Regions from separate parts of the Luteibacter pinisoli genome, predicted to be linked through region 3. Evidence: predicted binding sites of a transcription regulator. Region 3 holds the regulator's gene; each other region holds the start of a gene.

Region 1 (7,069 bases), 2.2 Mb from region 3:
CCGACTTCGAGCAGCATCACCTTTTCCTTGATACCCACCGGCATGGATTCGATGACGCGGATCTTCCGGCCACCCGGGCTGACCCGGGCCTGCGCGCGGCGGCTGAGCCAGCCGACGAAGAAGATGAGCGCGACCACGCCCAGCAGGCTGACGAGGACGCGGATCATTTCCGCGCCCGAGTCCACCGCCGGGGCGGTGGCCACCGGGGCCGCCATCAGGGCACAGGGAAGGAGACCGCCCGCGAGGGCAGCAAGGCTACGGCGCATGGGATGCCCTCAGCGGAGCTTGCGGACGCGTTCGGCGGGGCTGATCACGTCGGTCAGGCGGATGCCGAACTTTTCGTTGATCACCACCACTTCGCCGTGGGCGACGAGCGTGCCGTTAACGAAGACATCGAGCGGCTCACCGGCGGCGCGGTCGAGTTCGACCACCGAGCCCTGGTTGAGCTGGAGCAGGTTGCGGATGCTGATCTTGGTACGGCCGACTTCCATGGCCATGGTGACCGGGACGTCGAGGATGACGTCGAGGTTGACGTCGCTACCCAGGCCCATGTTCTTGGTCAGGTCGGCGGCGCCGTCAACAGGTTCGAGGATGGTGGGTTCGTTCATGGCCGTGGATCCGTGCGTTGCTGGGATGACATCACCGTGAATGCAAACGGCGTGCCATGGATCCGACGCGGGCTGAAAGTGCGATTTATTGCGAACTTTCAGCCACTTACCCAAGGCCCTTATTCGGCCACCCACCCTGCCTGCCGGAAAGCTGACGCTCGACGGCAGTTAGTCACCGTGTCGGTCAGTTGACGCCGTAACTCAGACCGGTTCGGCGCTGGTCGGGCGGTGCGTCTTCATGGACGGCCGGCGCATGTGCGATTCGAACTGCACAGCCTTGTTGCCGGCCGCGTTTGCCATGCGGCCACGGAAAATCGGCACGTCTTCGGCAAATACCGTGGCCAGGTCCGGCATGCTGATGGGGATGACATCGCCCTTGCGCAGGTGCAGGAAGTCGCCAATGGTGAGGCGCGCTTCGGCCAGCATGGAGGTGACCTCCACCTCGGCATCCAGGATCTCCTCGTGGAGGTTCTGGATCCAGCGGTCGTCACGCTCGGCCCGGTCGCTCTGCACGCCCGCATCCAGCAGCTCGCGGATCGGCTCCACCATGGAGTACGGCAGGGTCAGGTGGATTTCGCCACCGCCGCCATCCAGCTCCACGTGGAAGCGGGAGACCACCACGGTTTCGGTGGGGCTCACGATATTGGCGAACTGCGGGTTGATCTCCGAGTTCAGGAATTCGAACTGCATCTTCAGCACCGGCGCCCAGGCCTCGGCCATGGCGCTGAACGCCTCGGCCAGGACGATCTGGATCACTCGGTTTTCCGTCGGCGTGAAGTCGCGGCCTTCGATGCGGGCATGGAAACGGCCGTCACCACCGAAGAAGTTGTCGATCACCGTGAACACGAGGCGCGGCTCGAAGATCATCAGCGCGGTGCCGCGCAACGGCTTGATGCGGACGAGGTTGAGGTTGCTCGGTACGGCCAGCGAGTGGACGTACTCGTTGAACTTGGTCATCTTCACGCCCAGCACCGACACTTCGCACGACTTGCGCAGCACGTTGAACAGGTTGGCGCGGAAGTAGCGGGCGAAACGGTCGTTGACCATTTCCAGCGTCGGCAGGCGGCCGCGGACGATACGGTCCTGCTGGGTGAAGTCGTAATCGAGGATCGAGCCCGGCGGCGGTGGCGGCTCGAGCTCCGTCTCGACGGCGCCGCCCTCCACGCCCGCCAGGAGCGCATCGATTTCTTCCTGGGTGAGGATGTCGCTCATGGCTGGACGCCCGTCACTGCATGATGAAGCTGGTGAAATACAGGGCGTCGACGCCCGGGCGGCCGATCTTTTCCTTCAGCACGCGCTGCACTTCGGCCAGCGCCGCGGCCTGCAGCTTCTGCTTGCCCTTCACGTCGGAGAGGGTCTTCACGTCCTGCGCGGAGAACAGCATCAGCAGGGCGTTGCGGATTTCCGGATCCGATTCCTTGGCGGCATTGATCGCCTCGGGATCGTGCGACATGACGTTCACGCCCACCTGCAGGAAGCGCAGGGCCGTGTCGTCCTGGAAATTGACCACGAAGGCCGGGTCCAGCTGCAGGTAAACCGCCGGCTTGGCCTTGGCGGCCTCGACGGCAGCCTGTTCGGCGCTCTTCGGGTGGCCGCCCTTCAGCATGAAGAACGCGCCACCGCCGCCCGCAGCGAGCACGACGATGGCCAGGATCGCAAGGAGCTTGCCCTTGCCCTTCTTCTTCGTGCCTTCTTCGCCTTCTTTCTTTGCCGTGGCCATGCCGGTGAAACCTCGTTGATGCGGATGCTGTGTATTGTTGCAAGCGGCGTGCCATCTCGCACAGCAGGCGGTGCACCAGCGGAAGCCGCATTTAAAGGGGTTTTCGGCCAGATGGGCCCGCGGGCGACTGAGCCGGAAAATTGACGCGCGACGGTATGACGTCGCGCGTGGCGTCAGGCGACTTCGTCGACCAGGCCGCGCGACACGCGCGACGTAGCCGCGCTGACCATGGCGTCACCCGCGCCATCGGCCTGGGCGGACGACCCGCCCTGCCCCTGGTCCTGGCCACCCTGGTTCTGCTGTGCGCCGCCCTGGTTGACCTCGGCCTGGCCCAGCGACAGCCCGTGGTGGGCGAGCATGGCGTCCAGGTTGGACAGCGTCTGCTGCACGGCATGCACGGCTGCCGGGTGCTGGGCCATGATGGCCACGTTGACCTTGCCGCCGTCCATGCTCACGCGCACATCCATGCTGCCAAGTTCTTCCGGATGCAGCTTGATCCGCGCTTCCTTGACGTTGCCCGCGGCCGAGCTCATCCAGGCGATCTGCTCGCCGAGATCCTGCGAGAACTGCGGCGAGGTCACCGGCTGGGTGGCCTGCAGCTGCATGGGCCCATCGAGGTGGCCGGCCGCCTGCGCATGCGCGAACGGCATGCTGCCGAGCGACGCCGGGTCGACGCCGTCCTTGTCGTCCTTGCCTGCGTCGGCGACGCCTGCCTCTTTGGCGAGCAGCGCGGCAAACGGGGCGACTGCCGGCGTCGCGACGGCGGCGCTGCCGTCGGCAGCCGCGGCCGTGGCGAGGCCCACCGCGTTGAGCCCGGCGTCCTTCGTCGCCGCAGCGGCGTCGCCCGTGCCCGTCAGGGCGGCAAGCGCGCCGGCCGGATTACCCGTGGCCACGTCCTTCGCGGCGCCGAGCGCCTTCATGGCCACCTGGGTGGCCTGCACGGGGACGCCGATGAGGGCGAGCATCGACGCGGCGATGGACGTGTCGTCCGTCGTCTTGTCGTCATCGTCCTTCGCTGTGTCTTTGTCTTTTTGCGCATCGGCTTTCTTGCCGGCGTCTTTCTGGCCCGCGGCCTTCGCGTCGGGTGCCTTGTTGGCCGGCGCCTTGTCGGCGGCCTTCGATGCACCCGTCGTGTCGTGGCCGTGCTGGCTGCTGGCCGGCTTGCTGGCACTCGCGTGGGCGGCCGACATCGCATGGTCGAAGCCGTGCGATGCCGACGGCGCCGCTTCGTCGGGCGACGCAGGCGACGGCGAGGTCGACGGCTTGGGCGCCGGCGGCGTCGGGCGAGCGGCGTTGAGAAGCAGCGAGGCGTTATTCATGGGTGGGGCTCGATGAGGTCGTTCGGCGGTACTGGGAGCGTTCGTCGGCTTGTTCCTGCTCGCGGCGGTCCTGCGACTTACGCTCCTGCTCGCGGTATTTCGCGGTGACGGAATCCAGGGCCTTCGCACGGCCGCGGGCTTCCGCCCAATCCACGCGCGCACGCTCGAGGGCGCGCTCGCGGCGCTGCACCTCGCCAAGCTGCTGGACGATGGCCATGTCGATTTTCTGCAGGAACTGCTGCCGGTTCAGGAGCTCGGCGACGCCGATACCCGAGGGCATCTCGGCGTATTCGTTGCGATAGCGGCGCAGCTCGGCGAGCTGGTGCTCCGCGTCGGCCACCGCGCGTTGCTGCGTGGCGAGTGCGCGCGTGGCGTCCTCGGCCTTGTCGGCCGCGAGGTCCACCACGGGTTGCAGGCGGTCTGCGCGCGAGGGCATCAGTTAGCCTTCGCCGCATCGACGAGGCCGGATTCGGCCTCGTCGAGGTAAACAGGCGTGTCGGTTTCCTGCTGGAGGAACGCCGACAGGGTGGGATAAAGCGCGATGGCTTCGTCCGTACGCGGATCGCTGCCCTTCTGGTAGGCGCCCACGGCAATCAGGTCGCGCTGCTGGCGGTACGCCGAGTAGACCTGGCGGAAGCGTTGCGCGGCGCGCATATGGTCCTTGCTGACCACCGCCGGCATCACGCGGCTGATCGAGGCCTCGATATCGATGGCGGGATAATGGCCTGCTTCGGCCAGGTCGCGCGAGAGCACGATGTGGCCATCGAGGATGGCGCGCGCGGAGTCGGCGATCGGGTCATGACGGTAGTCGTCGCCTTCGGTAAGCACGGTGTAGAACGCCGTGATCGAACCGCGGCCTTCCGCGTCGTTGCCGGCGCGCTCCACCAGGGCCGGCAACATGGCGAACACCGACGGCGGGTAGCCCTTCGTCGCCGGGGGCTCACCGATGGCCAGGGCGATTTCGCGCTGGGCCTGGGCATAGCGGGTGAGCGAATCCATCAGCAACAGCACGCGCTTGCCTTCATCACGGAAGTGCTCGGCGATGGCCGTTGCCACCTGCGCACCGCGCAGGCGCGACAACGGCGGTGCGTCCGCCGGCGCGGCAACGACCACGGCACGGCGACGCCCTTCTTCGCCCAGCGTGTGATCGACGAATTCCTTGACTTCGCGACCACGCTCACCGATCAGGCCCACCACGACCACGTCGGCGTTGGTGAAGCGGGTCATCATGCCCAGCAGCGTGGATTTGCCCACGCCGGAACCGGCGAACAGGCCGATGCGCTGGCCGCGCCCGACCGTCAGCAGCGCGTTGATGGCGCGCACGCCCGTGTCGAGCGGGGTGTCGATCGGCTGGCGCAACATCGGGTTGATCGGGCCACGGCGCAGCGGCGCGCGATCACGCGCCAGCAGCGGGCCCATGCCATCCAGCGGCACGCCGTCCGGGCCGATCACGCGGCCCAGCAGCGAATCGCCCACGGGTACGCCGGAGATGGAAGCGACCGGCGTGACGCGCGCATTGGGCAGCACGCCATGCATCTCGCCGGTAGGCATCAATAGCAGGCGGCCATCGGAGAAGCCGACCACTTCGGTTTCCAGCTGCTTGCCATCGGCGCCGGCCACCATGCAGCGCGAGCCGACGGGTGCCTCGCAGCCGACGGCCTCGAGGGTGAGGCCGACCACGCGGCGCAGCTTGCCTTCGGCCTGCAGCGGGCGCACGCGCTCGACATTGGCGCGCTGCACCGCAAGGGCCTCGCGCCAGTGCGCGGTGCGCGTGGCCTTGTGGTTATCGGTGCTCACGACTCGACCGACTCGTCGCCAGCGACGTCTTCGTCGCTCGCCTGGCCGTCCAGCACGCTGTCGATCACGGACGCGAGGCGCGTACGTACGCGCGCATCGAGGCGCGACTGCTCGCTTTCCAGGCGGACGTCACCGCGCTCAAGCGCGGCGTCGTCGACGACCGTGCCTTCGTGGTCGGTGGACGCACGGTGCTCGCGTACGAGCGCCGCGTCGGCAGGATTCAGGTGGATCTTGATATGGCGCGATGCCGACGGCAGCGCATCGATGGCCTGGTGGACCACGTCGAGGATTTTTTCCGGGCGCGTGGCGATCTCGTAGCCGAGCACGCGCTCGGCGATCACGGTGGCCAGCACCGCGAGGTCGCCCGCCACGTCGCTATCGAGCTCGGCAAACGGCCGCTCCACGGCGGCGAACAGCGCATCCAGGCGCGCGACCTGCGCCGCGAGTTCACGCCTGGCCATGGCCCGGCCTTCGTTCAGGCCGGCATTGAAACCTTCTTCGCGTGCCTGCCGCTCGATCGCCTCGATCTCGGCCACGGTGGGCCGATGCGGGGTGTCGTCCTCTTCCGCGTCCGCGGCATGCTGCACGTCGGAACCGCCGACGATCGGCAACTCCCAGCGCTCGAACTGGTCGATGCGTTCGCGCGAGAGGATCGAGGTAAGGCTCATCAGACGAATTCTTCCCCGCCACCGGCGAGATTGATCTGGCCGGCGTCAGCCAGGCGGCGCGCGGTAGCCAGCACTTCTTTCTGCGCCGCATCCACTTCGGACAGGCGGACGGGACCCTTCACTTCCAGGTCGTCGCGCAGCATGTCGGCCGCACGCTTGGACATGTTGGCGAAGATCTTCTCGCGAATCGCCGCATCGGCGCCCTTCAGCGCGGTGATCAGGCGAGCGGACGGCACTTCGCGCAGCAGCACCTGCATGCTGCGGTCGTCGAGTTCGGCGAGGTCGTCGAACACGAACATGAGTTCTTCGATGCGATCGCCCAGGCCGGTATCGATGCCGCGGATGGCACCCATCAACTCGGCTTCGCGCGAGGTTTCCATCGCGTTGAGGATGTCGGCTGCCGCCTTGAGGCCGCCCACCGTGGCCGACTTCAGCTTGTTGGAGTTGCCCGAGAACTGGCGCTCCATGATTTCATCGAGTTCGTTCAGCGCATGCGGCTGCACGCCGTCCAGCGTGGCGATGCGCATGATGACGTCGCTGCGGGTACGCGCGGCCAGGTAACCGATGACTTCGGCGGCCTGGTCCGGCTCCAGATGGGCCAGCACCAGCGCGATGATCTGCGGGTGTTCCTGGCCGATCATCTCGCCGATGGCGCGGCTCTCCATCCACTTGAGCGACTCCAGGCCCTTGCTGCTGCGGCCCAGGAGGATGCGATCGATCAGGCCGCCGGCCTTGTTTTCGCCCAGGGCGTTGACCAGGATGCGGCGGATATAGTCTTCCGTGCCCACGCCAATCGCCGTGTGCTGGCCCACGTCTTCCTGCAGCTTGTTGAGCACCAGCTCAACCTGCTCCTTCGAGACGTTCTTCAGCTGCGCCATCGCCGTACCCACGGCCTGCACATCGCGTGCACCCAGGTGCTTGAGGATGGACGCGGCGTCCTCCTCACCCAGCGTGAGC
Region 2 (7,069 bases), 2.2 Mb from region 3:
ATTCCGGTGACCAGGGCCAGCGCATGGTCGCGGCCGGCGCCGGCATCCAGGTGGCCACCGGTGACAGTGGCGATGACGTGTTCATGGCCATCCGTGGCGGCAACGGTACGTTCCAGACCGCCGCTGCCACGACGAACACCGGTACCGGTGTCGTTGGCGCCACCTCGGTCACGGATGCGTCGGCATGGACGGGTGGCAGCTACACCATCACCTTTACCGATGCGTCGAATTACGAGATCCATGACGCCGCGAATCCGACCGGCGCACCGATCAGCACCGGTACCTATACCGGCACGTCGGGCGTCATCAATTTCAACGGCGCGCAGATCAACCTGACCGGTGCGCCGGCCGCGGGTGATTCGTTCTCCGTCACGCCGTCATCGTCACAGGATGTGTTCTCCGCCGTCGCGGGGCTCATCACCGCCTTTGAAACGCCCGGCGGCGGTGCGCCGATGAACAACGCGGTGAACGCCCAGTTGCAGAACATCGACCAGGCCGCAGGCAGCTTCCTCAATACGCGCACGCAGATCGGCGCGCGCATGAATACGCTCGACCAGCAGGCCAGCCTGGGTTCCGACATGAAGCTGCAGTACGACAGCACGCTGTCCGATCTGCAGGACCTGGACTACGCCAGCGCCGCCAGCAAGTTTTCCCAGCAGCAGTCGGCCCTGGATGCCGCGCAGCAGGCGTACGTGAAGATGCAGAACCTTTCGCTCTTCAACTACCTGAAGTAATCCGTTTTCAAGCAAGGCAGGGTTGCCGGCAAGGGGGCAGGGCCGGATTTCCTCACACGGAGGTGAAAAATGATCCTAAACCCCGGCGCGCCCGTGCCGATACCTACCTCGACAGCGGCTGGGCAGGGCCTCTTTCCCCGCTCCGTCAAAAAATAACTGTTGACAGGTAGAAAAAGTTCTCAAGTTTCCTCCCGGCGTGCCGTAAACCTCCTTGAGGCGGACGGCTTTCCTAAACGGAACCCCGCCGGAATACGCCGCAACTACTCCGGCAATCGGTTCCGCTACCAAAGGATTAATACGATGTCTCTGACCATCAACACCAACATCATGTCGCTGAATGCCCAGCGCAACCTGACCACCTCGCAGACCAAGCTGTCCTCGGCCATCGAGCGTCTGTCGTCGGGTAACCGCATCAACAGCGCCAAGGACGACGCCGCGGGCATGGCGATCTCCACCCGCATGACCACCCAGATCAACGGCCTGAACCGCGCTGTGCAGAACGCCAACGACGGTATCTCGCTGGCCCAGACCACCGAATCGGCCCTGGACGAAGTCACGAACAACCTGCAGCGCATCCGCGAGCTGGCCGTGCAGTCGACCAATGCCTCGAACTCGCCGAGCGACCGCCAGGCCCTCGACGCCGAAGTGCAGCAGCGTCTGTCGGAAGTCACGCGTATCGCCACGCAGACCAACTTCAACGGCATGAAGGTCCTCGACGGTTCGGCCAAGAACCTCAGCTTCCAGGTCGGTGCCAACGTCGGTGAAGTCATCACCGTCGGCCTGAACCAGGGCATGAAGGCCAACCAGGTGGGCGAGCTCGCCACCGGTGCGGTCGACCTGTCGTCGCAGTTCAAGAGCGCGGGTGGCCTCACCCTCGCCGCTGGCGACCTGAAGGTCACCAACGTCACCACGGGCGTTGCCACCAACGTCGCCGCCGGTAACTACACGGACGCCGCCGCCCTTGCCTCGGCCATCAACACCGCCGCTGGCGGCACGATCGCCGCCAAGAACGCCACCACCGGCGAACTGGACCTGACCAACGCCAGCACGACGAACGACGCCGTGTTCAGCGGTTCGGCTGCATCGACGCTCGGTCTGGGCACGGTCGCCAAGAACAACGGCACCGTCAACGGCACCGGCGTGTCCACCGGCGTCAAGACCGCTGTCACGGCTCCGGCTGGCTCCCCGCAGAGCCTCACCCTGGGCGCTGGCGACCTGACCGTCCAGGTCGGTTCGGGCACCGCGATCAAGATCGAAGGCACCTTCAAGTCCACCCAGGACGTCGCTGACGCCATCAATGCTCATTCGAGCGAAGGTGTGACGGCTTACGTGGGTACGGACGGCAAGCTCAACATGTCGTCGGCCCAGGCCCTGACGGTGGGCGGCACGAAGGCGACGACGCTTGGTTTCGCGGCCAGCTACACGGTTGACAGCACGAAGACCCTGGCTGATTCCAGCGTCTCCACGGTTGACGCCGCCAACGACACGATCAACCGCATCGATGCCGCCCTGCAGTCGGTTTCCGACCTGCGCTCGGACCTCGGCGCCGTGCAGAACCGCTTCGATTCGACCATCTCCAACCTGTCGAACATCTCGCAGAACCTGACCTCGTCGAAGTCGGCCATCACCGACGCCGACTTCGCCCAGGAAACGGCGAACATGTCCTCGGCGCAGATCCTGCAGCAGGCCGGTGTCTCGGTGCTCGCCACCGCGAACTCCTCGCAGCAGATCGTCACCAAGCTCCTCGGCTAATAACCGCGGGACACCGCCAGCCCCGGGCGTTACCGGGGTTGGCAGGGTAATTGCTTAAGTTGTCACGGGTGGCCCTGCATGCACGGCCACCCGTCGACAAATTGGCGCCCAGGGCAGTGGAGCGTCTTCAAGGAGAGCTTCATGACGACCAATCCGGTGACCCTCGGTTCCAGCTCGATCGACGTCGCGTCGATCGTTTCCAACCTTGTGGCGAACAAGCGCGCGGCGAAAGACAAGCAGCTTTCCGACGCCAGCACTGCCAACACCACCCAGATTTCAGCGATCGGCAATTTCTCGTCGTCGCTCACCAGCCTGCAGAGCGCCATCAAGGCGCTGACCGACGGTTCCGCATTCACGACGCAGAAGACCTCGGTAGGCGATTCCACGATTCTTTCGGCCTCCGCCGATAGTACGGCCGTTCCGGGCAGCTACAACCTCGTGGTGAGTAAGCTCGCCGCCGCCCAGAAAACCACGTCTACCGCCATTTCGAGCTCCACCGCGGCTGTCGGCACCGGCACCCTGACCATTGCGGTGGGTGGCAAGTCGATGAGCCTGGATATCGACTCGTCGGCGAACTCGTTGCAGGACATCCGCGACAAGATCAACAAGGCTTCGGATAACCCCGGCGTCTCCGCCAGCATCGTGACGGGCACGGATGGCGCACACCTTGTGCTGAATTCCACCTCCACGGGCGCAGCCAATGCGTTCACGGTCACTGCTAGTGGCGGCGATGGCGGCCTTTCCCAGCTGGCATTCGATCCTGCGACCGGCACGCCGACCACCAAGGCCCAGGACGCCGAGTTCACCATTGACGGCACGGCGGCGACCAGCCCGACTAACACCGTGGCCTCCGCCCTTGATGGCGTGACCCTGACGCTGACCAAGGAAGGCAGCAGCAGCGTCAACATCACCACCGATACGTCGGCGGTATCCACGGCCATGCAGAGCCTGGTCACGGCTTACAACTCGTTTGTCTCCACCTACCAGACCCTCACCAAGTACGACTCGACCAACAACCAGGTCGGCGCCCTGATCGGCGACGCCACGGTCATGTCGCTCAAGAGCCAGGTCACCAACCTGCTCGGTTCGCAGGGGGTGTCGTCGAATGGAGGCCCGAGCTCGCTCAGCGATCTTGGCGTCTCGTTCCAGGTCGATGGCACGCTGAAATTCGATTCCACCAAGCTCACCAAGTTCATGGCCTCCAATCCCAAGGAGACCCAGAACCTGCTCAGCGGCGACAACGGCATCGCACCGAAGCTGGACAAGCTGATCACGAGCTGGACCTCGAGCTCCGGCATCCTGACCCAGCGCACGAACAACCTGAACCAGAAAGCCAAGGACATCACCCAGCAGCAGTCGGACTACGACGTGCAGATGCAGGATTACACCAAGCGTCTGACCACGCAGTACACCGCGCTGGACACCATGATGACCAAGCTCAGCAGCACGAGCAGCTACCTTCAGCAGCAGTTCGACTCGCTGAACAACTCGAATAAGTAAGCCCGGCAGGAACGATAAGACATGGCACTGGGATACTCCCGTGGCGCAGGCGCCTACCAGCAGATCCGCACCGGCGGTGGCATCGAATCCGCCGACGCGCACGGCCTGATCACCCTCCTGATGGATGGCGCCCTGGAGCGCATCCGCCTGGCGGTGGCGTGCATTGCCACCGGCAACGTTGCGTCCCGCGGCGAGGCCATTTCCAAGGCCATCGAAATCATTGGCGGCCTGCAGGCCGCGCTGAACCACGACGTCCAGACCACGCTGGTCGAGCGCCTCGATGCGCTGTACGACTACATGAGCCGCCGCCTGTTGTTCGCCAACATGCATGCTGACACGCTGGCGCTGGACGAGGTCGCGACCCTGCTCGGCCAGGTCCGTGACAGCTGGGTGGCCATCCCGGCGGAAGATCGCCAGGTGGCGGGGGCCGGGGCATGAACGCGGCGGCTTTCTGCGACCTTGACCGCGTGCTGACCCTGACCGAAGCCATGCACCACGCGGCCTCGGAAGGGCGCTGGGATGACCTGACCGAACTCGAGGCCGAGCGTGACCCGGTGCTGCGCGCCGGCACCATGCGCCCGGCGCCGGAAACGCTCGAATCGCTTAAGTCCATCATGCTTATGGATAATCTGATCAAGGATCTGGTTTCCGCCGCCCGCGATGAGACGGCCCTGGCGCTGGATTCGTCGCGCCGGGTCCGCCGCGCCGTCGCTGCGTATACTTCGTTCTGATCTTCTTCCCAACGGTGGCAGGCCCATGAGCGAAGACACGTGGAACGCCTTTTCCGAGCGCGTCACCTGGGATGCCCGTTTCCACGCCACCTGTGAAACCGGCGAGCGCCTGGCCCCGGCCGCGCTGGCCTCGGTCAACGACCGCAACGCCAACGTCCTGGTGGCCGTCGCCGCCCTGATGGACCGCCGGGTGGACACGGGCGAGGACGACAACGCCCTCAGCCAGGAAGTGGCCCGGCTCGACGCCAAGCTCAATGTCCTCATGGAAATCGTCAACCGGCTGCTGCTGCCGCAGTCGTCGCTGCCGCCCCGCATGTCCTTGCGCTTTAACGCCCTCGGCGCCGTCCTGCCGTGGGACTGCCTGCCGCCCGTCGGCCAGCCGGTGCTGCTGAAGCTGCACTTTGACGTCTGCCGGGCCTTGCCCCTGGAACTGCCGGGCACGCGCCAGGCCGGGCCCACCGATGGCAAGGGTTTCGTGGCGTTCGACGGCGTTTCCGAGCCGGTCCGCGACGAAATCGAGCGGCTGGTTTTTCGCCAGCACCGCCGTCAGGTGGCCGAGGCCAGGGCCCACGCCGCCCAGGGGTGACCTTTTACGTCACGTGACGTAAGAACGTCGCGTGGCATCTTGCGTCACATTCGTGACGCGTGTCGTCAGGATTGACGCTGACGCTCACCTTCACGTTTTAACCACTTGCCGAAAACGTTTCCCTTACACGGCGACGAGCCGTTCACTGACGCGGTTTTCAGATTTCTTCCGCCAGTTTTCCGGCGTTGGCACGCTCCTTGATTGATACCTTGCAACGAAGGCGACGGGATTCCAGCACGGACCCGCCGAGGGGCCTTCGATCCCGTTGCCATGCGAGGTATTTCCGGTGAAGTCGTCCAACTTTCTCGTCGTCGAATCCGACCCGACCCGCGCTGATGCCATTGGCTCGGCACTCGCCTTCCTGGGCTATCGCCCGGTGCTGGCCAGCCGCATGCACTCGGCCGACGCGGGCGAGGGCTGGCGTGGTGCCTACGTCGGCACCGTCGATGACGAGGGCGAGCTGGAGAGCTACCTGGCACCGCTCGGCCGTCAGGGCCGCGACCTGCCGATGCTGGTGGCCGCCGATTCGCCGATCGCCACCGCGCTGATCGCGGACGACTCCGCCCAGAACGTCGAACTGATCGACATGCCGCTGCGCTACGAGCGCCTCTCCGAGGCCCTGCGCAGCCTGCAGTCGCGCATCCAGCCCGCCCAGTCCAGCAACCTGCGTTTCGTCGGCCAGTCCGGCCCGATGCAGCGCGTGAACTCGCTGATCCGCCAGGTGGCCCCGTTTGATTCCAGCGTGCTGGTGCTCGGCGAATCCGGCAGCGGCAAGGAGCTGGTCGCTCGCACCATCCATGACTGCTCGCCGCGCCGCGACAAGCCGTTCGTTGCCATCAACTGCGGCGCCATCCCGGCCGAGCTGCTCGAAAGCGAGCTGTTTGGCCACGAGAAGGGTGCCTTCACCGGCGCCATCAGCTCGCGCAAGGGTCGTTTCGAGCTGGCCGAGGGCGGCACGCTGTTCCTCGACGAAATCGGCGACATGAGTCTGCCGATGCAGGTGAAGCTGCTGCGCGTGCTGCAGGAGCGCGTGTTCGAGCGCGTCGGCGGCAGCCGGGCCCAGCGTTGCGACGTGCGCATCATCGCCGCCACCCACCGTGACCTGGAAGGCTCGATCGAGCGCGGCACGTTCCGTGAAGATCTCTTCTATCGCCTCTCCGTGTTCCCGCTGGAAATGCCGCCGCTGCGCCAGCGCCTGGAAGACCTGCCGGCGCTCATCGCCGAATTCAACCAGCGCCTGGTCCAGCGTGGCCTGTCGTCCATCCGCTTCACCCCGAGCGCCATGAATGCGTTGTGCCAGCATCCGTGGCCGGGCAACGTGCGCGAGCTCTCCAACCTGGTCGAGCGCATGGCCATCCTGATGCCGCAGGGCGACGTCCGCGCGGCGGACCTGCCCGAGAAGTACCGCGGCGCCACCCCGGTGGAAGAAGTCAGCGGCGCCGCGCTCATCGCCATGATGGAAGCCGAGCCGGAAATCACCGAGACCTTCCGCTACGGCGGTGAAGGCGATCCGTCGGTGCTGCCGCAGGGCGGCCTGGACCTGAAGGATCACCTCGCCGGCATCGAGATTGGCCTGATCCGCCAGGCCCTCGACTCCGCCAACGGCGTGGTGGCCCACGCAGCCAAGCTGCTCCGCGTCCAGCGCACCACGCTGGTTGAGAAGTTGCGCAAGTACGGCTTGTCCGAGGCGGCGCAGGCGGGCTGAACCTGCTGATCGTTGGCATGGGTCGTGCTTGAAGTGTCGGTAAGACGAATACGCGTTGGAA
Region 3 (7,069 bases):
AGCACGATGACCGGCGAGAGCAATGGCGCCTCCACCGTGCACATGACCTTCCAGCCGAAGACGCAGCCCGGGGCTGCGCCGGCCAAGCCTGCCGCACCGGCGACCCCCGCCGCTCCGGCACCCAACACGAAGAAGCCCTGACCCAATGCTTTCAGCCCAAGGCCTGCAGAAGCGGTTCCGCGCCCGCCAGGTGGTTCGCGATTTCGCTTTCTCCATCCGCGAAGGTGAGGTGGTTGGCCTGCTCGGCCCCAACGGCGCCGGCAAGACCACCTGCTTCTACATGGTGGTTGGCCTGATCCAGGCCGATGCGGGCCAGATCAAGCTCGACCAGCAGGACATCACCGGCCTGCCGATGCATGCGCGCGCCAAGCTCGGCATCGGCTACCTGCCGCAGGAAGCCTCGGTATTCCGCCGCCTCAGCGTCTCCGACAACATCCTCGCGGTGCTGGAACTGCGCGAGAACATGACGCAGAAGGAGCGCGAGGTCGAACTGGAAAGCCTGCTGGACGAACTGAAGATCTCGCACATCGCCGAGCAGAAGGGCATCAGCCTTTCCGGTGGTGAGCGTCGCCGCGTGGAAATCGCGCGCGCCCTCGCCGCCCGCCCGCGCTACATGCTGCTCGACGAGCCGTTCGCTGGCGTGGATCCCATCTCGGTGGGCGAGATCCAGCGCATCGTCCGCCACCTGAAGGAACGCGGCATCGGCGTGCTCATCACCGACCATAACGTCCGCGAAACGCTCGGCATCTGCGACCGCGCGTACATTCTCAACGACGGCGAAGTGCTCGCCCGCGGCACGCCGCAGCACATCCTGGCCGACGAGAAGGTCCGTGAGGTGTATCTGGGCCGTGAATTCCGCATCTGATCTGCCACTTAGGCACATGCGAAATCGGCCAGCTGGCCTAGCTGGCCGGGCGGCTGGTTTAGCGGGGCCGCGAAGGGTTACGATGCGTTCGTAACCCGATCCTGCGAAGGTAATGAAACCCGGACTTCAGTTTCGCCTGCATCAGCAGCTCACGCTGACGCCACAGCTCCAGCAGGCCATCCGCCTGCTCCAGCTGTCGCAGCTGGAGCTTGAGGCCGAGCTTCGCCAGATAGCGGAGAGCAACCCGCTGCTCGAGTTCGCCGAAGACGCTGAATCGGAAGCCGAGGCGACCGAGGAAACGGCCACCTTTGACGAAACGATGGATTTCCGGACCCGCGACGAAGTGCCGGCCAAGGCCGCCCGCGAGGACGAAGAGTCCACCGCCTCCCCCTCCGAGGAGCTCGCCCCCGACTGGGACGACGACCGCTTCCACGGCGAGGCGGGCGATTACGCCGGCGCCCCGTCACGTAACGGGGGCGGCGACGAAGACGGCTTCGAACCCCAGAATGCGGCGCCGGAAAGCCTCCAGCAGCATCTGGAGTGGCAGCTCAACCTGTCCCAGTTCACCCCGCGTGACCACGCCATCGCCACGGCGATCATCCACGCCCTGGACGAAGACGGTTACCTCCGCGACGGCATCGAGGCCGTCCTACCGGCGCTGCACGACCTCCATGCCGGGCTGGAAGAGATCGAGGCGGTGCGCCAGCGGGTCCAGCGCTTCGACCCGACCGGGATTGCCAGCCTGGACCTGCGCGACTGCCTGCTTTGCCAGCTGGGCCAGTTTGCCGAGACCACGCCGCACCGCGACCTGGCCATCCGCATCGTTTCCGAAGAAATCGAGCTGCTGGCCCGCAATGACACCGCCAAGATCGCCCGCCGCCTCAAGGCCGGCGAGGCCGACGTGGCCACGGCAGCCGCGCTCATCCGCAGCCTGGACCCCCGTCCCGGCGCCGCGCTGGACGCCACCCCGGTGGAATACGTGGCGCCCGACGTCTACGCCCGCCGTGAGAATGGCCGCTGGCGGGTGAGCCTGAACGCCGACGCCCAGCCCCGGCTGGGCCTCAACCAGCATTACTGCAACCTGATAGCCCGCGCCCGGGGCGACGACGCCACGTGGATGAAGGGCCAGCTGCAGGAGGCCCGCTGGCTCCTGAAGAGCCTTCAGTCGCGCGCCGAGACACTCACCAAGGTAGCCGAGGTGATCGTCCGCCGGCAGAGCGCCTTCCTCGACTACGGCCCCGAAGCCATGCACCCGCTGGTGCTGCGCGAGGTGGCCGAAGAGGTGGGTATGCATGAATCGACCATTTCCAGGGTTACCACGCGCAAGTACATGCACACGCCGCGCGGTACCTTCGAGCTGAAACATTTCTTTTCCAGCGGCGTGGCCACGGAAGACGGCGGCAGCGCGTCCGCAACGGCCATCCAGGCCATGCTACGCAAGCTGATCACGGCGGAAGACCCGCGTCGCCCGCTGTCCGACCAGGCTCTCGCGGAGGAGCTTCATCGACGCGGCATTCAGGTGGCCCGACGTACGGTGGCCAAGTACCGGGAAGCGATGCGCATCCCAAGTTCCAGTGAACGCGTGCGCGCCAACTAACCGCACGCGGAACCCTCGCGGAGGATCACGGTCCCACGGTTTCAAGGTTCAGGAGTGGCAACCGGCCATTCCCATCTCGCCGCCCCTCATCGGCGGCACCCTCAGTAAGAAGGAGGCGTCATGCAAATCCAGATCAGCGGCCAGCACATTGCCATTACCCCTGCCCTGCGCGAGCGCGTGGAACAGCAAATCGGCCGCTTCGAACGCCTTTTCGACAACATAACTGCGTTAGACGTCGTGCTTTCGGTGGATAAGGCCGAGCACAAGGCCAGCGGCACCCTCCATTGTTCAGGCACCCGGTTGCACGCCGACAGCAATATCCGCGTGCAGGACGACAGCAAGAACGACCGGATGTACGCCGCGGTGGATGACATGATCGCCAAACTGGCCGACCAGCTGCGCAAGCATAAGGAAAAGCTCAAGGATCACCATAATGCCGAGGTCCGTGAGGCCCGCGCGGCGATCTAAAGCGCCAAAGCGCCCCTGTGGCACAATATAAGCAAGCCGGCACACCCGTGTGCCGGCTTTTTTCTTGACAGGGACCCTCTCGTGGATCGGCTTACCGCCAGACAACTCTTCGACGGCGTTCATGAACGCATGGCCCTGCGCTGGGTAGCGGGCATGCGTGGCGAAGCCCGCGTCCTGGAACCGAACACCAAGCAGAGCCGCCGCCCGTCCCTGGTCGGCTACCTCAACGTGATCTACCCCAACAAGGTGCAGATCATCGGTACGGAGGAACTCAACTTCCTGGACGGCCTGGAATCGCGCCAGCGCTGGGAGGCCATCCACAAGATTGCCGCCTACCAGCCGGCCGCGCTCATCGTCACGAAGGACCAGGCGATCCCGCCGGACCTTCGCGAGGTGGCCGAGGAAACCGACACCCCCCTCTGGCAGAGCACCAAGCGCGGCCACGAGCTGCTCACCTACCTGCAGTACCACCTGGCGCGCACCCTGGCGCCGCGGGTGACCTTGCACGGCGTGTTCCTCGAGGTGTTCTCCATCGGCGTGCTGATCACCGGCGAGCCGGGCTCGGGCAAGAGCGAGCTGGCCCTGGAACTGATCAGCCGCGGGCACCGCCTGGTGGCCGACGACGCCACGGAATTCACCCTGATCGCGCCGGATGTCATCGACGGCGCCTGCCCGGAACTGCTGCAGGACCTGCTCGAAGTCCGCGGCCTGGGCGTCCTCAACATCCGTGAGATGTTCGGCCACACGGCCGTGAAGCCCTCGAAGTACCTTCGCCTGGTGATCCACCTCAAGCCGATGCGCGAGGGCGAGGAAACCGACGCCATGACCCGTCTCACCGGCGATGTCAGCCGGCGCAACGTGCTGGACGTCGACGTGCCCAAGATCACCATCCCCGTCGCCCCCGGCCGCAACCTGGCGGTGCTTGTGGAGGCGGCGGTGCGCAACCACGTACTGAAGAGCAAGGGCATCGACCCTGCCCAGACCTTCATCGACCGCCAGGCGCACCAGATGCGCCGGTTCTCCCCGTGGTGACCCAGGTGAACGACGAATCCCTCATGAGCCCCATTGTCGAAGCCGACGCCCTCCACCTGGTGGTACTCACCGGCATGTCCGGGGGCGGCAAGACGGTGGCCCTGCGCGCGCTGGAAGACCTCGAGTTCTACTGCGTCGACAACATGCCGTCGGAACTGATCCCGCAGCTGGTCGCCGCCGTGAGCCAGGGCGAGCACGGCCCGCGCCGGCGCATCGCCGTGGGCGTGGACGTGCGCAACCGCCGCTCGGACCTGGAGCGCATGCCGCACGTGCTGTCGGAGCTCTCCAGCGCCGGGGTCCACGTGCACCTGGTGTTCCTGGACAGCCGCGACGACGTCCTGATCAAGCGCTACTCGGAAACGCGCCGCCGCCACCCGCTGGCCATCGAGCGCCGTTCCCTCGCCGACTCCATCGCCGAGGAGCGCCGCCTGCTGCGCCCGCTGGTGGCCATCGCCGAGAAGGTGATCGACACCTCCGAGCTCAACGTGCACCAGCTGCGCCGCCTGTTCGCCACCGGCTACGCCGCGGCCAGTGACGGCACCACCCTGCTGTTCGAGTCGTTCGCCTACCGCCGCGGCCTGCCCTCGGACGCGGACTTCGTCTTCGACGCGCGCTGCCTGCCCAACCCCCATTGGGACCCGCGCCTGCGCCCGTTCTCCGGCCGCGACCAGGCCGTGCGCGAGTACCTGGACGCGCAGCCCATCGTGGGCGAGTACTATGCCGACGTGGCGCGCTGGCTGGACACCTGGCTTCCGCGCTTCGAAGGCGAGGACCGCAGCTACGTCACGGTCTCCATCGGTTGCACGGGCGGTCGCCACCGCTCGGTGTACCTGGTGGAGCGCCTGGCGCAGCATTTCCGCACGGAGCGCGGCAACGTCCTTACTTTCCACCGCGAGCTCGAATGAGCACCCTATGCACCCTCTCACACAGCAGGAGCCGGCCATGAGCGTTGGCGTGCTCCTCATGACGCACGAAGCCGTCGGCAAGGCGCTGGTGTCGGCTGCGCGCCACGTCATGCCGAAGCTGCCGCTGACGGTGGATGCCGTGGAAGTGCCGCCCGGTGCCGACCCGGACGTGATGCGCCAGCTCACCGCCAAGCACGCGCGCGACCTCGACACGGGCGCCGGCGTGCTGATCCTGGCCGACCTTTACGGTGCCACGCCGTGCAACATCGGCCTTTCGCTGGCTGAGCTTGGCGTGCACATTCGCTGCGTCTCGGGCCTCAACCTGCCGATGCTGCTGCGCGTTCTCAATTATTCGGAAAAATCGTTGTCCGAGCTGGCGGAAATCGCCGCCAGCGGGGGCCGCGGAGGGATCTTCATCGATCATGCTTGAACAGGAAATCACGGTATCCAACCGGCTTGGGCTGCACGCCCGCGCGTCCGCCAAGCTGGTGCAGCTGGTATCCACCTTCAAATCCACGGTGCACCTGCTAAGCAAGGGGCGCGAGGTCAACGCACAGAGCATCATGGGCGTCATGATGCTGGCGGCCGGCATGGGCACCACGCTCGTGATCCGCGCCGAGGGCGACGACCAGGAAGCGGCCCTGGCCGCGGTCATCGCACTGTTCAACAACAAGTTCGACGAAGGCCAATAAGCATGGGCGCCAGGGGGGCGAGACACGCATGAGGCACCAGCTGACCGGCACACCCGCATCCCGGGGCATGGCCCTCGGGCGGGCGCGCATGGTCCAGCCCAGCCTCTTCACCGTGGACATGCGCATGCTCGAGGACGCCGAAGTCGGCCCCGAGATCGCACGCCTGCACAAGGCCATCGACCATGCCCGCGCCGAGCTGCGCGAACTGCGCAGCAAGCTGCACGGCGCCCTTGCCCGCGAAGTTGGCGACTTCATCGATGCGCACAGCCTGCTGCTCGATGACGAAGAGCTGCTGCGTGGCCTCGACGAACTCGTCTCCGTCGGTCACTACACCGCCAGTGCCGCGCTGAAAATGCAGCGCGACCGCCTGGCGGCCGTGTTCGACGCCATGAACGACCCCTACCTGAAGAGCCGCGGCGAAGACATCGACCAGGTCATCGGCCGGGTCATGTCCGCCCTCTTCCAGAGCTCCAGCCGCGAAGAGCGCAAGCTCGCCGCCCGCGTCGGCGAAATCATTGTCAGCGACACCGTCGCCCCAGCCGACCTGGCGAGCATGGCCGGCCAGGGCATGCTCGGCGTGGTCACCACCGCCGGCAGCGTGTATTCGCACAGCGCCATCCTCGCCCGCAGCTTCAACCTGCCGATGCTGGTGGGCACGAAGGACGCCCTCGCAACGATCAACGACGGCGACCTCGTCCTGATCGACGCCGAGAACGGTGACGTCGTCGTCCACCCCACCGCGCAGGACCTCGCCCGCTACCGCCAGTGGCAGCGTCAGGCCGCCGCCGAAGGGCGCCGCCTCGCCGCCCTCGCCTCCGCCCCGACGCTGACCCGCGATGGCGCCCATGTGCGCCTGTTCGCCAACGCGGAGCTCGCCGGCGATGTCACGCTGGCGCGTGCGCGCGGCGCGGATGGCGTGGGCCTGTACCGATCCGAATTCCTGTTCCTGCGCCAGCGTGGCCTGCCCAGCGAAGACGAGCAGTTCGCGGCGTATCGCGATGTCGTCCTCGGCATGGGCGGCCTGCCGGTCACCATCCGCACGCTGGACCTTGGCGCCGACAAGGCCGACTCGGCCGGGCTGGCCATCCGCGGCGAAGAAAACCCGGCACTCGGCGTCCGCGGCATCCGCCTGTCGCTGCGCTACCCGGACATTTTCCTCGTGCAGCTCCGCGCCATCCTGCGCGCCGCCTGCTACGGCCCGGTGCGCGTGCTGGTGCCGATGATCACGCACCTCGGCGAACTGACCGAAGTACGCCGCCTGCTGAAGAAGGCGCGTGAGCAGCTCTCCCTCGAGGGGCATGAACTGCCCGAGCGGCTGGACGTCGGCGCGATGATCGAAGTACCCGCCGCCGCCATCGGCGTCGCCTCGATCCTGCAAAAGGCCGACTTCCTCGCCATCGGTACCAACGATCTCGCCCAGTACACCCTGGCCGCCGACCGTAACAACGATGCGCTGGAAGGTATTTACGACCCGCTACAGCCGGCCTTCCTGCGCCTCATCGCCCACGTC
Region 4 (7,069 bases), 2.2 Mb from region 3:
GTAGCCGTCGTTCGTGGTGGCCGTGGTCGAGGAGGCATCGCCAAACTGGGTGACCTTGCTCATGTCCAGCGTGAGGTTGATCGGATTGGCGCCCGGGTTGGGCGACACCGCGCCGAAGTTCAGCTTGGTATTGGCGGGCGTGGTGATCGCGCCGCCGCTGCTGAAGGCCATCGGCTGGGCGCCACCGACCTGGGTACCGTCCACGGTCATGTAGGCGTTCCAGGTGTTGGAACCGGTGGCGTCCTTCGCGTAGTAAACGTTGACGGTATGCGCCGCGCCCAAGGAATCGTAGGCCTGGAACGTGGACATCGAGTTGTACGAGGTGTCGTCCTTCGGATCGAACGTGGCGTTGGCCGGCGCCGCCGCACTGGCCGAGAGGTTGGCCGTGATGCCGATGGCCGAGCTGGCCTTGGCGGCCGAGGTGCCCGAGGTGAGCTGGAGATCCTGCAGCGCGCTCTGGTCGTAGCCGCCCGACGCGGTCGGCGGATACACCTGGAGGTGCTGGCCGGTCGAGTTCACGATGAAGCTGTTGTCGTCCGGATGAAAGTTGCCCGCGCGGGTGTACGAATAGCCCGAGCCGTCGCGCAGGGTGAAGAACCCCGTGCCGCTGATGGCCATGTCGTACGAATTGCCGGTCTGCGTGGTGTTGCCGTCGCTGAACTGCTGGGCGATGTTGGTGACGCGCACGCCGCTGCCGGCGGCCGTGGCGGAAAGGTTCTGGCCGGCCACCGAATACACCTGCGAGAACTCGGCGCGCGAGCCCTTGAAGCCCACCGTGCTGGTGTTGGCGATGTTATTGGCGGTGACTTCCAGGTCCGTGGAAGCGGCATTAATGCCGCTGAGTGCGATATCGAAAGGCATGGAGGCGTGTCCTCGGTGGGATTACAGGATTTGTGCGATCTGGCTGAGCAGGGCACCGCCGTAACCGGCCACCTGCACGTACGTACCGTCGGTTCCGGAAGAACCGACGCCTTCCACCTTGCCCTTCACGAACGTGTCTGCTGCCGTCGTTCCGGAGGTGGCGGAGATCTGGTAGACGCCGGCGGCGAGCGGCGTGCCGTCGTCGGACTTGCCGTCCCAGGAAAACTGCTGGAGGCCGGCGTCGGGCTGGCCCATGGGAATGGTGCGAACCACGTTGCCCGCGCTGTCCTTCACCGTCACGTTGACGTACGTGCCGGACTGCGGGACGTTCACCGCGCCGTCGACACTGCCACCATCAGCCAGCTTCACGGCGGACGACGGGATCAGCACGTCGGTGCCGACCAGCGAGGCCGCGCGGACGAACTGGTCGCCGGTGAGGTTGGACGACAGCGTGTCGAACGAGGTCTGCAGCTGCTGCGTGGCAGCCACCTGGGAGAACTGCGCCATCTGGGCCACCATGTCGTTGGCGTCCATCGGCTTGGTCGGGTCCTGGTTGGTCATCTGGGTGACCATGAGTTTCAGGAAGTCCGACTGGTCCAGCGTCTGCGACTGCAGCTGCGAGGCGGTCGACGTGCCGGACGTATTGCTGGTGCTGCTGGTACCGCTGACGGTGGTCATGGCGTGGCCTTATTTGCCGAGGTCGAGCGTCTTCTGCATGAGCTGCCTTGCGCTGTTCATGACTTCGACGTTGTTCTGGTAGGAGCGCGACGCGGAGATCATGTTGACCAGCTCGTCGACCGGGTTGACGTTGCTTTGCCACACGTTGCCGTCGGCGTCGGCCATGGGATTGGCCGGCTCGTAGCGCGACTGCACGGGGGCCTGGCTCTCCGTGACACCGAGGGCGCGAACACCCTGGTTTTCCATCTGGCCGTTCACCTGCGACTGCACCGACGCGAACATCGGCTGCTTGGCGCGGTACGCCCCCGCTTCGCTGTTGGCCACGCTGTCGGCGTTGGCCATGTTGCTGGCGGTGGTATTGAGTCGTGCGGACTGCGCCGCCATGCCGGAGCCGGCGACGTCGAAGATGCTGAGCAGGCTCATGAACTGCCTCCGGTGATGGCGGTGCGCATCATGTGGATCTGCGCGGTGATGAAGCTCAGCGACGCCTGGTAGTGGATGGCGTTGCTGGCGAACTGGGCCTGCTCGATCTGCGTATCGACCGTGTTGCCGTCCATCGACGGCTGGGTGGCGACGCGATAGGCGAGCTTGTCGGCATCGGCCAGGGCGTACGCCGGGTTGCCGCCGATATGGCCGGACTCGGTCGCGGCCATGGCCAGGTGGTCGCCGTCCACCGCGCCGGTGGCGGCGGTGAGCGTCTTGCGGAAGTCGACGTCCCGGGCGAGGAAGCCCGGGGTGTCCGCATTGGCAAGGTTCGACGAAATGATTTCCGCACGGCGCTGCCACAGGCTGAGTGCCTGCGGGTGCATGCCGAGCAGCGGATCCGGTTTGTCGATCATGGGCGTGGCCCCCTCGTGGGTCTTGGCCCGAAGGGATCAGCAAGAGGCGTGCCACGCCCTGCCCTGAAACGCGAAACGGCGCCGCAGCGCCGTTTGTTGAGTATTTTCCCGAGGCCGCGTTGCGCGGTGCCGGTTTTCCGACGCCGCCCCGGGGTGCCAGGGCGACGTTACACCGGCGCTGGCCGTCAGGCGGGAAGCAGCTCCAGCACCGCCGTGGCCAGCACTTCCGGCTGGAACTTGGCGATAAAGCGGTCGGCGCCGACGCGGGCCACCATCGCTTCGTTGAACACGCCGCTGAGCGAGCTGTGCAAGAGCACCCGCAGGCCGCGCAGCTGGGCGTCTTCACGGATCGCACGGGTCAGGGCGTAGCCATCCATGGAGGGCATTTCGATATCGGACACCACCAGGTTCACCCGCTCGGCAGCCGGGCCGCTGGCCAGCTTCTGCAGCAGTTCCAGGCCCTCGGCGCCGTCCTTTGCCAGCAGGCATTCCAGGTCCAGCTTGCGGAACAGGTCGGCCAGCTGGGTGCGGGCCACCAGCGAATCGTCGACCACGAGCACGCGGCGAGTGCCGCCGTGCTGGCCGTGGGCGGCCTGCTGGAGCTTGTCGGAAATTTCCACCTGCTGCGGATTGATCGACGCCAGCACCTGCTCCACGTCCACCACCGCCATGAGGTCGCCGTCCAGGCGGGTCACGGCGTTCACCCGGGCGCCGTAGCCCAGTGCCGGCGGCGGCGCGGCCATCTGCCCGCCATCCACATGGACGATGCGGTCCACGTCGGACACCAGGAAGGCCTGCACGGAGCGGCTGAACTCGGTGACGATCAGGTGCGCGGTGTCCACGCTGGCCAGCGGCGGATAGCCCATGGCCGCAGCGAGGTCGACCACCGGAATGGTCTGCCCGCGGTAGTCGAAGCTGCCCGAGACCAGCTCGTGCATGCTCGGCATCCGCTCGAGGCGCGGGCGGCGCAGCACCTCGCGCACTTTGAACACGTTGATGCCGAAGGCCTGCCTGTCGCCCAGGCGGAACAGCAGCATGGCCACGCGGTTGTGGCCCGCCAGGCGGGTAAAGCTTTCCACGGTATCGAGGAGCGGACGGGCCATGGTGCGAAGGACTGCGTGTGGGGTCTTCCCGGGTATCGGCGGCCCGGCCCGGTTCTTTACCTTCGGCCATGGCACGGCGATTGCTTGGCTCAAGTCCCGAGGCCCCTGACCGATGTAGTGGGGGCAACCCTTATTGATGAGCGTACGCACGACATGACCTTGCTCTGGAGCCAGCACGTCCGCCTCCTCGCCCACGCCGCCGCTAGCGGTGATGCGGCGCGTGTGCGCGCCCTTTCGGCACAGTACCCGGCCGCCGCCAGCGCGTTGGGCGCCCTGCTCACGCCGCCCAAGGCCGAGCCGCGTACCGCGACGGCCACGACCATCCAGGCGATCGAGCAGCAGGGCATGGCGCTGACCAGCGCCCAGGCGCTGGGCGCCACGCTGCAGGAACTGGGCACCACCGTCGACGCCGGCCGTGAAGCCGCCAGTCGATTGACGGAAGCCAGCGCCGGAATTTCGACGGCGGTGGACCGGGCACATACCGGCGTCGCCTCCATGGGCGACGTAGGCACGCAGGGTGTCGCCACCGCGGGCGACCTCGACGGCCAGCTGCGCCTGTTGCGCAGCGCACTGGGCGGGATGAGCAAGAACCACGCTCAGTTCGCCGACTATTTCACCGCCATCCGCAAGCTGACGGCGGCCGTGCAGGACATCGCCCACCAGACCAACCTCGTAGCCCTGAACGCCGCGATCGAAGCCGCCCGCGCAGGTGAAGCCGGGCGTGGCTTCGCCGTGGTGGCCGACGAGGTCAAGCAGCTGGCCGAGAAGACCACCCAGGCCACCGCCGAGATCGACCAGGTGACCCACACCGTTGGCGAGTTCTCGCACCAGCTCGACGAAGCCGTGCAGGGCAGCCTGCGCCGGCTCGATACCACCCAGGCCGGCGTGGCTGGCATGCAGGCCGCCATGGGCCGCATCGACGACGCCGTGCGCGGCGCGCGCGGCAGCCTCGATGCCGCCCGCCAGGGCCTCGCCGCCTTCCAGGGCCGGGTTGCCACCGTGCAGTCGGGCCAGGCATCGCTTGCCCGGGTGGCCAACGAAACCCGCCGCCAGGCGGACGCCGCCGCCCGCGCCACCGTGCTTGCGCACCGCCTTGGCCTGGCCAAGCTCGAAACCGAAGGCGCGCTCGACGCGGCCACCCTCAGCCAGATGATTCGCGAAGCCTGCCAGGGCCTGCGCTTTGCCGTGGAACTGGCAGCGCGTGATCCGGCCGGGCTGGACCGCCGCTGGCTGGATACCACCCCGCTCATGCGCTGCATCGCGCAGCTGCGCGTGCGCCGCGCCGATGGCTCGGCGGATGCCGTGCAGGCCGCCGCGGAGCGCTTCTCCACGCAGGCCTCGCAGTACGCCATCACGCTCGGCGAAGGCCGCCACGCGGACGCCAGCCACATGGTGGCGGGCCTGCTGAAAGAGATCGATACGATCACCCAGGGGCTTTCGGTCGCCCTGTCGGTACACGCCGCTTGATCCGTCGCCTTGCCACTGCCGCCGTGATGGCCAGCCTGGCCGCCTGCCCGCTCGCCGCGGCGGCGGAGCAGTCGCTGGCGGCCATCCGCACGTCGGCGGTGAGCTGGCTCGAGCAACACCGCACCTTGCCCGACGCGCGCATGGTCGCCGAGGCCGATCCCCTGGACAGCCGCCTGCGGCTGACCGAGTGCACGGCACCCCTCGAGGTTTCGTTGCCGGGCAACCGTCCGGTCAGCGCGCGGGTCAGCGTGGTGGTCCACTGCCCGGTGCCGGGTGGCTGGACCGCCCGCGTGCCCGTGCGGGTAAAAATGTTCATGAATGTCCTCGTCACCACGCGGCCACTGGCGCGCGGCGACGGCCTCGGGGCGGCGGATGTCCGCCTCGAGGAGCGTGACGTCGCCAGCCTCGCCTACGGTTACGTGGCGGCGCTGGACCAGGTAGGCGGCCGTGCCCTGGCGCGGCCGATCAATGCCGGCACGGTGCTGACGCCGGGCATGCTCGCGGGCCGGCAGGCCGTCCGCGTGGGCGATGCCGTCAGCATGGAGGCCAGTGTGGACGGCGTGGTGATCCACGCCGATGGCGTGGCGATGGGTGCCGGCGATACCGGTGCCAGGGTCAAGGTTCGCAATGCGTCCTCAGGGAAGATCCTGGACGCTGTCGTCAGCGGGCCGGGATCTGTCGCCGTCCTGCCATGAAAGAACTATGCATCCGGTCACACTTTGCCGGATAAGGGCAGTTAAAGTTTGGCCCCCGAAGGCCGATACAGGCTTCGAGGGACACACGTTCCGAGGGATATACCCATGACGACGACGATCAAACCGGGCATCCAGCCCCAGCAGCCGCCAGTCCAGCTGCGTTCGCAAAGCCAGGCCACGGGCGGTTCCGCCAAGGCCGGTGGCGCTGCCAGCGTGCGCACGACCGACGACAGCGTAAACATCACCGATTCGGCCAAGGCGCTCGACGCCGCCAGCCGTTCGGACGGCATCGACAGCAAGCGCGTGGATGAAATCCGCGCCAAGCTGGCCGACGGCACCTACAAGCCGGACGCCCAGGCCATCGCCAGCAAGTTCGCGGCCATGGAAGCCCAGATGGGTGGCAAGGCATGAATGCGGGCAGCCGCGACTTCGACAGCGCCCTCAGCGCCGTGATGGGCGACCTCGCCCGTGAGGTCGATGCGCTGCACGCCTGCCTGATTGACGAGCGCATGGCGCTCGACCAGGCCAACAGCGATGCGCTGCAGACCATCACCCGCAGCAAGGGCAGCCTGCTGGACCGCATCGACCGGCTGGACAGCGAACGTCGCCAGCTGGGCGCCGCGGGCAATATCGACAGCGCCAACGACCCACGCTGGGCACCGACGTTTTCGCGCATCGGTGAGTGCCGCCAGATCAACGAAACCAACGGCCGCATCGTCAGCCAGCGGATCGGCCACGTGCGCCAGGCACTGGCGTTGATTTCGGGCGATTCCACCGGCGGCGCGGCCGCTACGTACGGGCCGCGGGGCAGCACCCAGGTCAGGCTACGCTCGGGCATACTCGCGCAGGTCTGACCCACCAAGACACCCTCCCCGCCCTCGTTTAGCCCAAGAAGAACAGCAATGGCAGTGACCCCCCAGGCGGCAGCGGTGAACGACGACGGCATCCTTCCGATCGTCCGTGTTCCCGTCCTTGACCGGAAGCAGGCGCTGTTCGCCTACGAGCTGCTCTTTCCCCGCCAGGCGGGCGTGGATGTGGACACGGCCGCCACGGCCCATACCCAGGCCACGCTGAGCGCCATCGCCGATGGCAGCCTGAAGCGCCTGGTACGCGATAACCGCGCCTTCCTGCACATGTCCCGCGAACTTCTGCTCGAGCACGCGGACATCCTGCGCCATAACGCGCGCCTGGGCGCCAGCATCAGCGCCGACATCGGCGGCGACGAACAACTGCTGGAAAAGCTCCGTGAGCTGAAGAGCCACGGCTGCCTGCTGATGCTCGAAGACTTCAACCTGCCCGCCGACCCCGCGCACCGCGCCGGCGTCGACGCGCTGCTGCGCATCGTGCAATTCGCCAAGGTCGCGGTGAGCCATCGCCACCCGGTCGCGGCACGCGCGCACATGGATTACGTCCACGCGTTCGGCGT

What was found. The regulator sigma-54, encoded in region 3, starts transcription at its own class of promoters, with help from an activator protein. The targets are predictions, from matches to a motif close to TGGCACGNGCNTTGC.
Region 1: FIV34_RS15675 (flagellar basal body-associated FliL family protein) is a predicted target of sigma-54. The motif match lies at 2,368-2,382, and genes of this name have one in related genera.
Region 2: fliD (flagellar filament capping protein FliD) is a predicted target of sigma-54. The motif match lies at 2,526-2,540, and genes of this name have one in related genera.
Region 4: flgB (flagellar basal body rod protein FlgB) is a predicted target of sigma-54. The motif match lies at 2,418-2,432, and genes of this name have one in related genera.

What each region holds. Positions count from the first base shown of each region.
Region 1 covers NZ_CP041046.1:3,445,815-3,452,883, forward strand. Annotated here, with positions in the region: gene fliO (flagellar biosynthetic protein FliO) at 1-266, opposite strand, end outside; gene fliN (flagellar motor switch protein FliN) at 276-551, opposite strand; gene fliM (flagellar motor switch protein FliM) at 810-1,820, opposite strand; gene FIV34_RS15675 (flagellar basal body-associated FliL family protein) at 1,834-2,328, opposite strand; gene FIV34_RS15680 (flagellar hook-length control protein FliK) at 2,502-3,647, opposite strand; gene fliJ (flagellar export protein FliJ) at 3,640-4,083, opposite strand; gene fliI (flagellar protein export ATPase FliI) at 4,083-5,444, opposite strand; gene FIV34_RS15695 (flagellar assembly protein FliH) at 5,441-6,112, opposite strand; gene fliG (flagellar motor switch protein FliG) at 6,112-7,069, opposite strand, start outside.
Region 2 covers NZ_CP041046.1:3,455,012-3,462,080, reverse strand. Annotated here, with positions in the region: gene flgL (flagellar hook-associated protein FlgL) at 1-734, shown strand, start outside; gene FIV34_RS15740 (flagellin N-terminal helical domain-containing protein) at 1,035-2,486, shown strand; gene fliD (flagellar filament capping protein FliD) at 2,628-3,986, shown strand; gene fliS (flagellar export chaperone FliS) at 4,008-4,424, shown strand; gene FIV34_RS15725 (flagellar protein FliT) at 4,421-4,717, shown strand; gene FIV34_RS15720 (PilZ domain-containing protein) at 4,743-5,303, shown strand; gene FIV34_RS15715 (sigma-54 dependent transcriptional regulator) at 5,590-7,008, shown strand.
Region 3 covers NZ_CP041046.1:1,018,833-1,025,901, reverse strand. Annotated here, with positions in the region: gene lptA (lipopolysaccharide transport periplasmic protein LptA) at 1-141, shown strand, start outside; gene lptB (LPS export ABC transporter ATP-binding protein) at 146-865, shown strand; gene FIV34_RS04610 (RNA polymerase factor sigma-54) at 978-2,462, shown strand; gene hpf (ribosome hibernation-promoting factor, HPF/YfiA family) at 2,583-2,930, shown strand; gene hprK (HPr(Ser) kinase/phosphatase) at 3,060-3,962, shown strand; gene rapZ (RNase adapter RapZ) at 3,986-4,867, shown strand; gene FIV34_RS04590 (PTS sugar transporter subunit IIA) at 4,905-5,297, shown strand; gene FIV34_RS04585 (HPr family phosphocarrier protein) at 5,290-5,559, shown strand; gene ptsP (phosphoenolpyruvate--protein phosphotransferase) at 5,588-7,069, shown strand, end outside.
Region 4 covers NZ_CP041046.1:3,469,209-3,476,277, forward strand. Annotated here, with positions in the region: gene flgE (flagellar hook protein FlgE) at 1-861, opposite strand, end outside; gene FIV34_RS15785 (flagellar hook assembly protein FlgD) at 883-1,539, opposite strand; gene flgC (flagellar basal body rod protein FlgC) at 1,549-1,962, opposite strand; gene flgB (flagellar basal body rod protein FlgB) at 1,959-2,378, opposite strand; gene FIV34_RS15800 (chemotaxis protein) at 2,564-3,481, opposite strand; gene FIV34_RS21560 (methyl-accepting chemotaxis protein) at 3,635-4,948, shown strand; gene flgA (flagellar basal body P-ring formation chaperone FlgA) at 4,945-5,643, shown strand; gene flgM (flagellar biosynthesis anti-sigma factor FlgM) at 5,749-6,054, shown strand; gene FIV34_RS15820 (flagella synthesis protein FlgN) at 6,051-6,497, shown strand; gene FIV34_RS15825 (EAL and HDOD domain-containing protein) at 6,546-7,069, shown strand, end outside.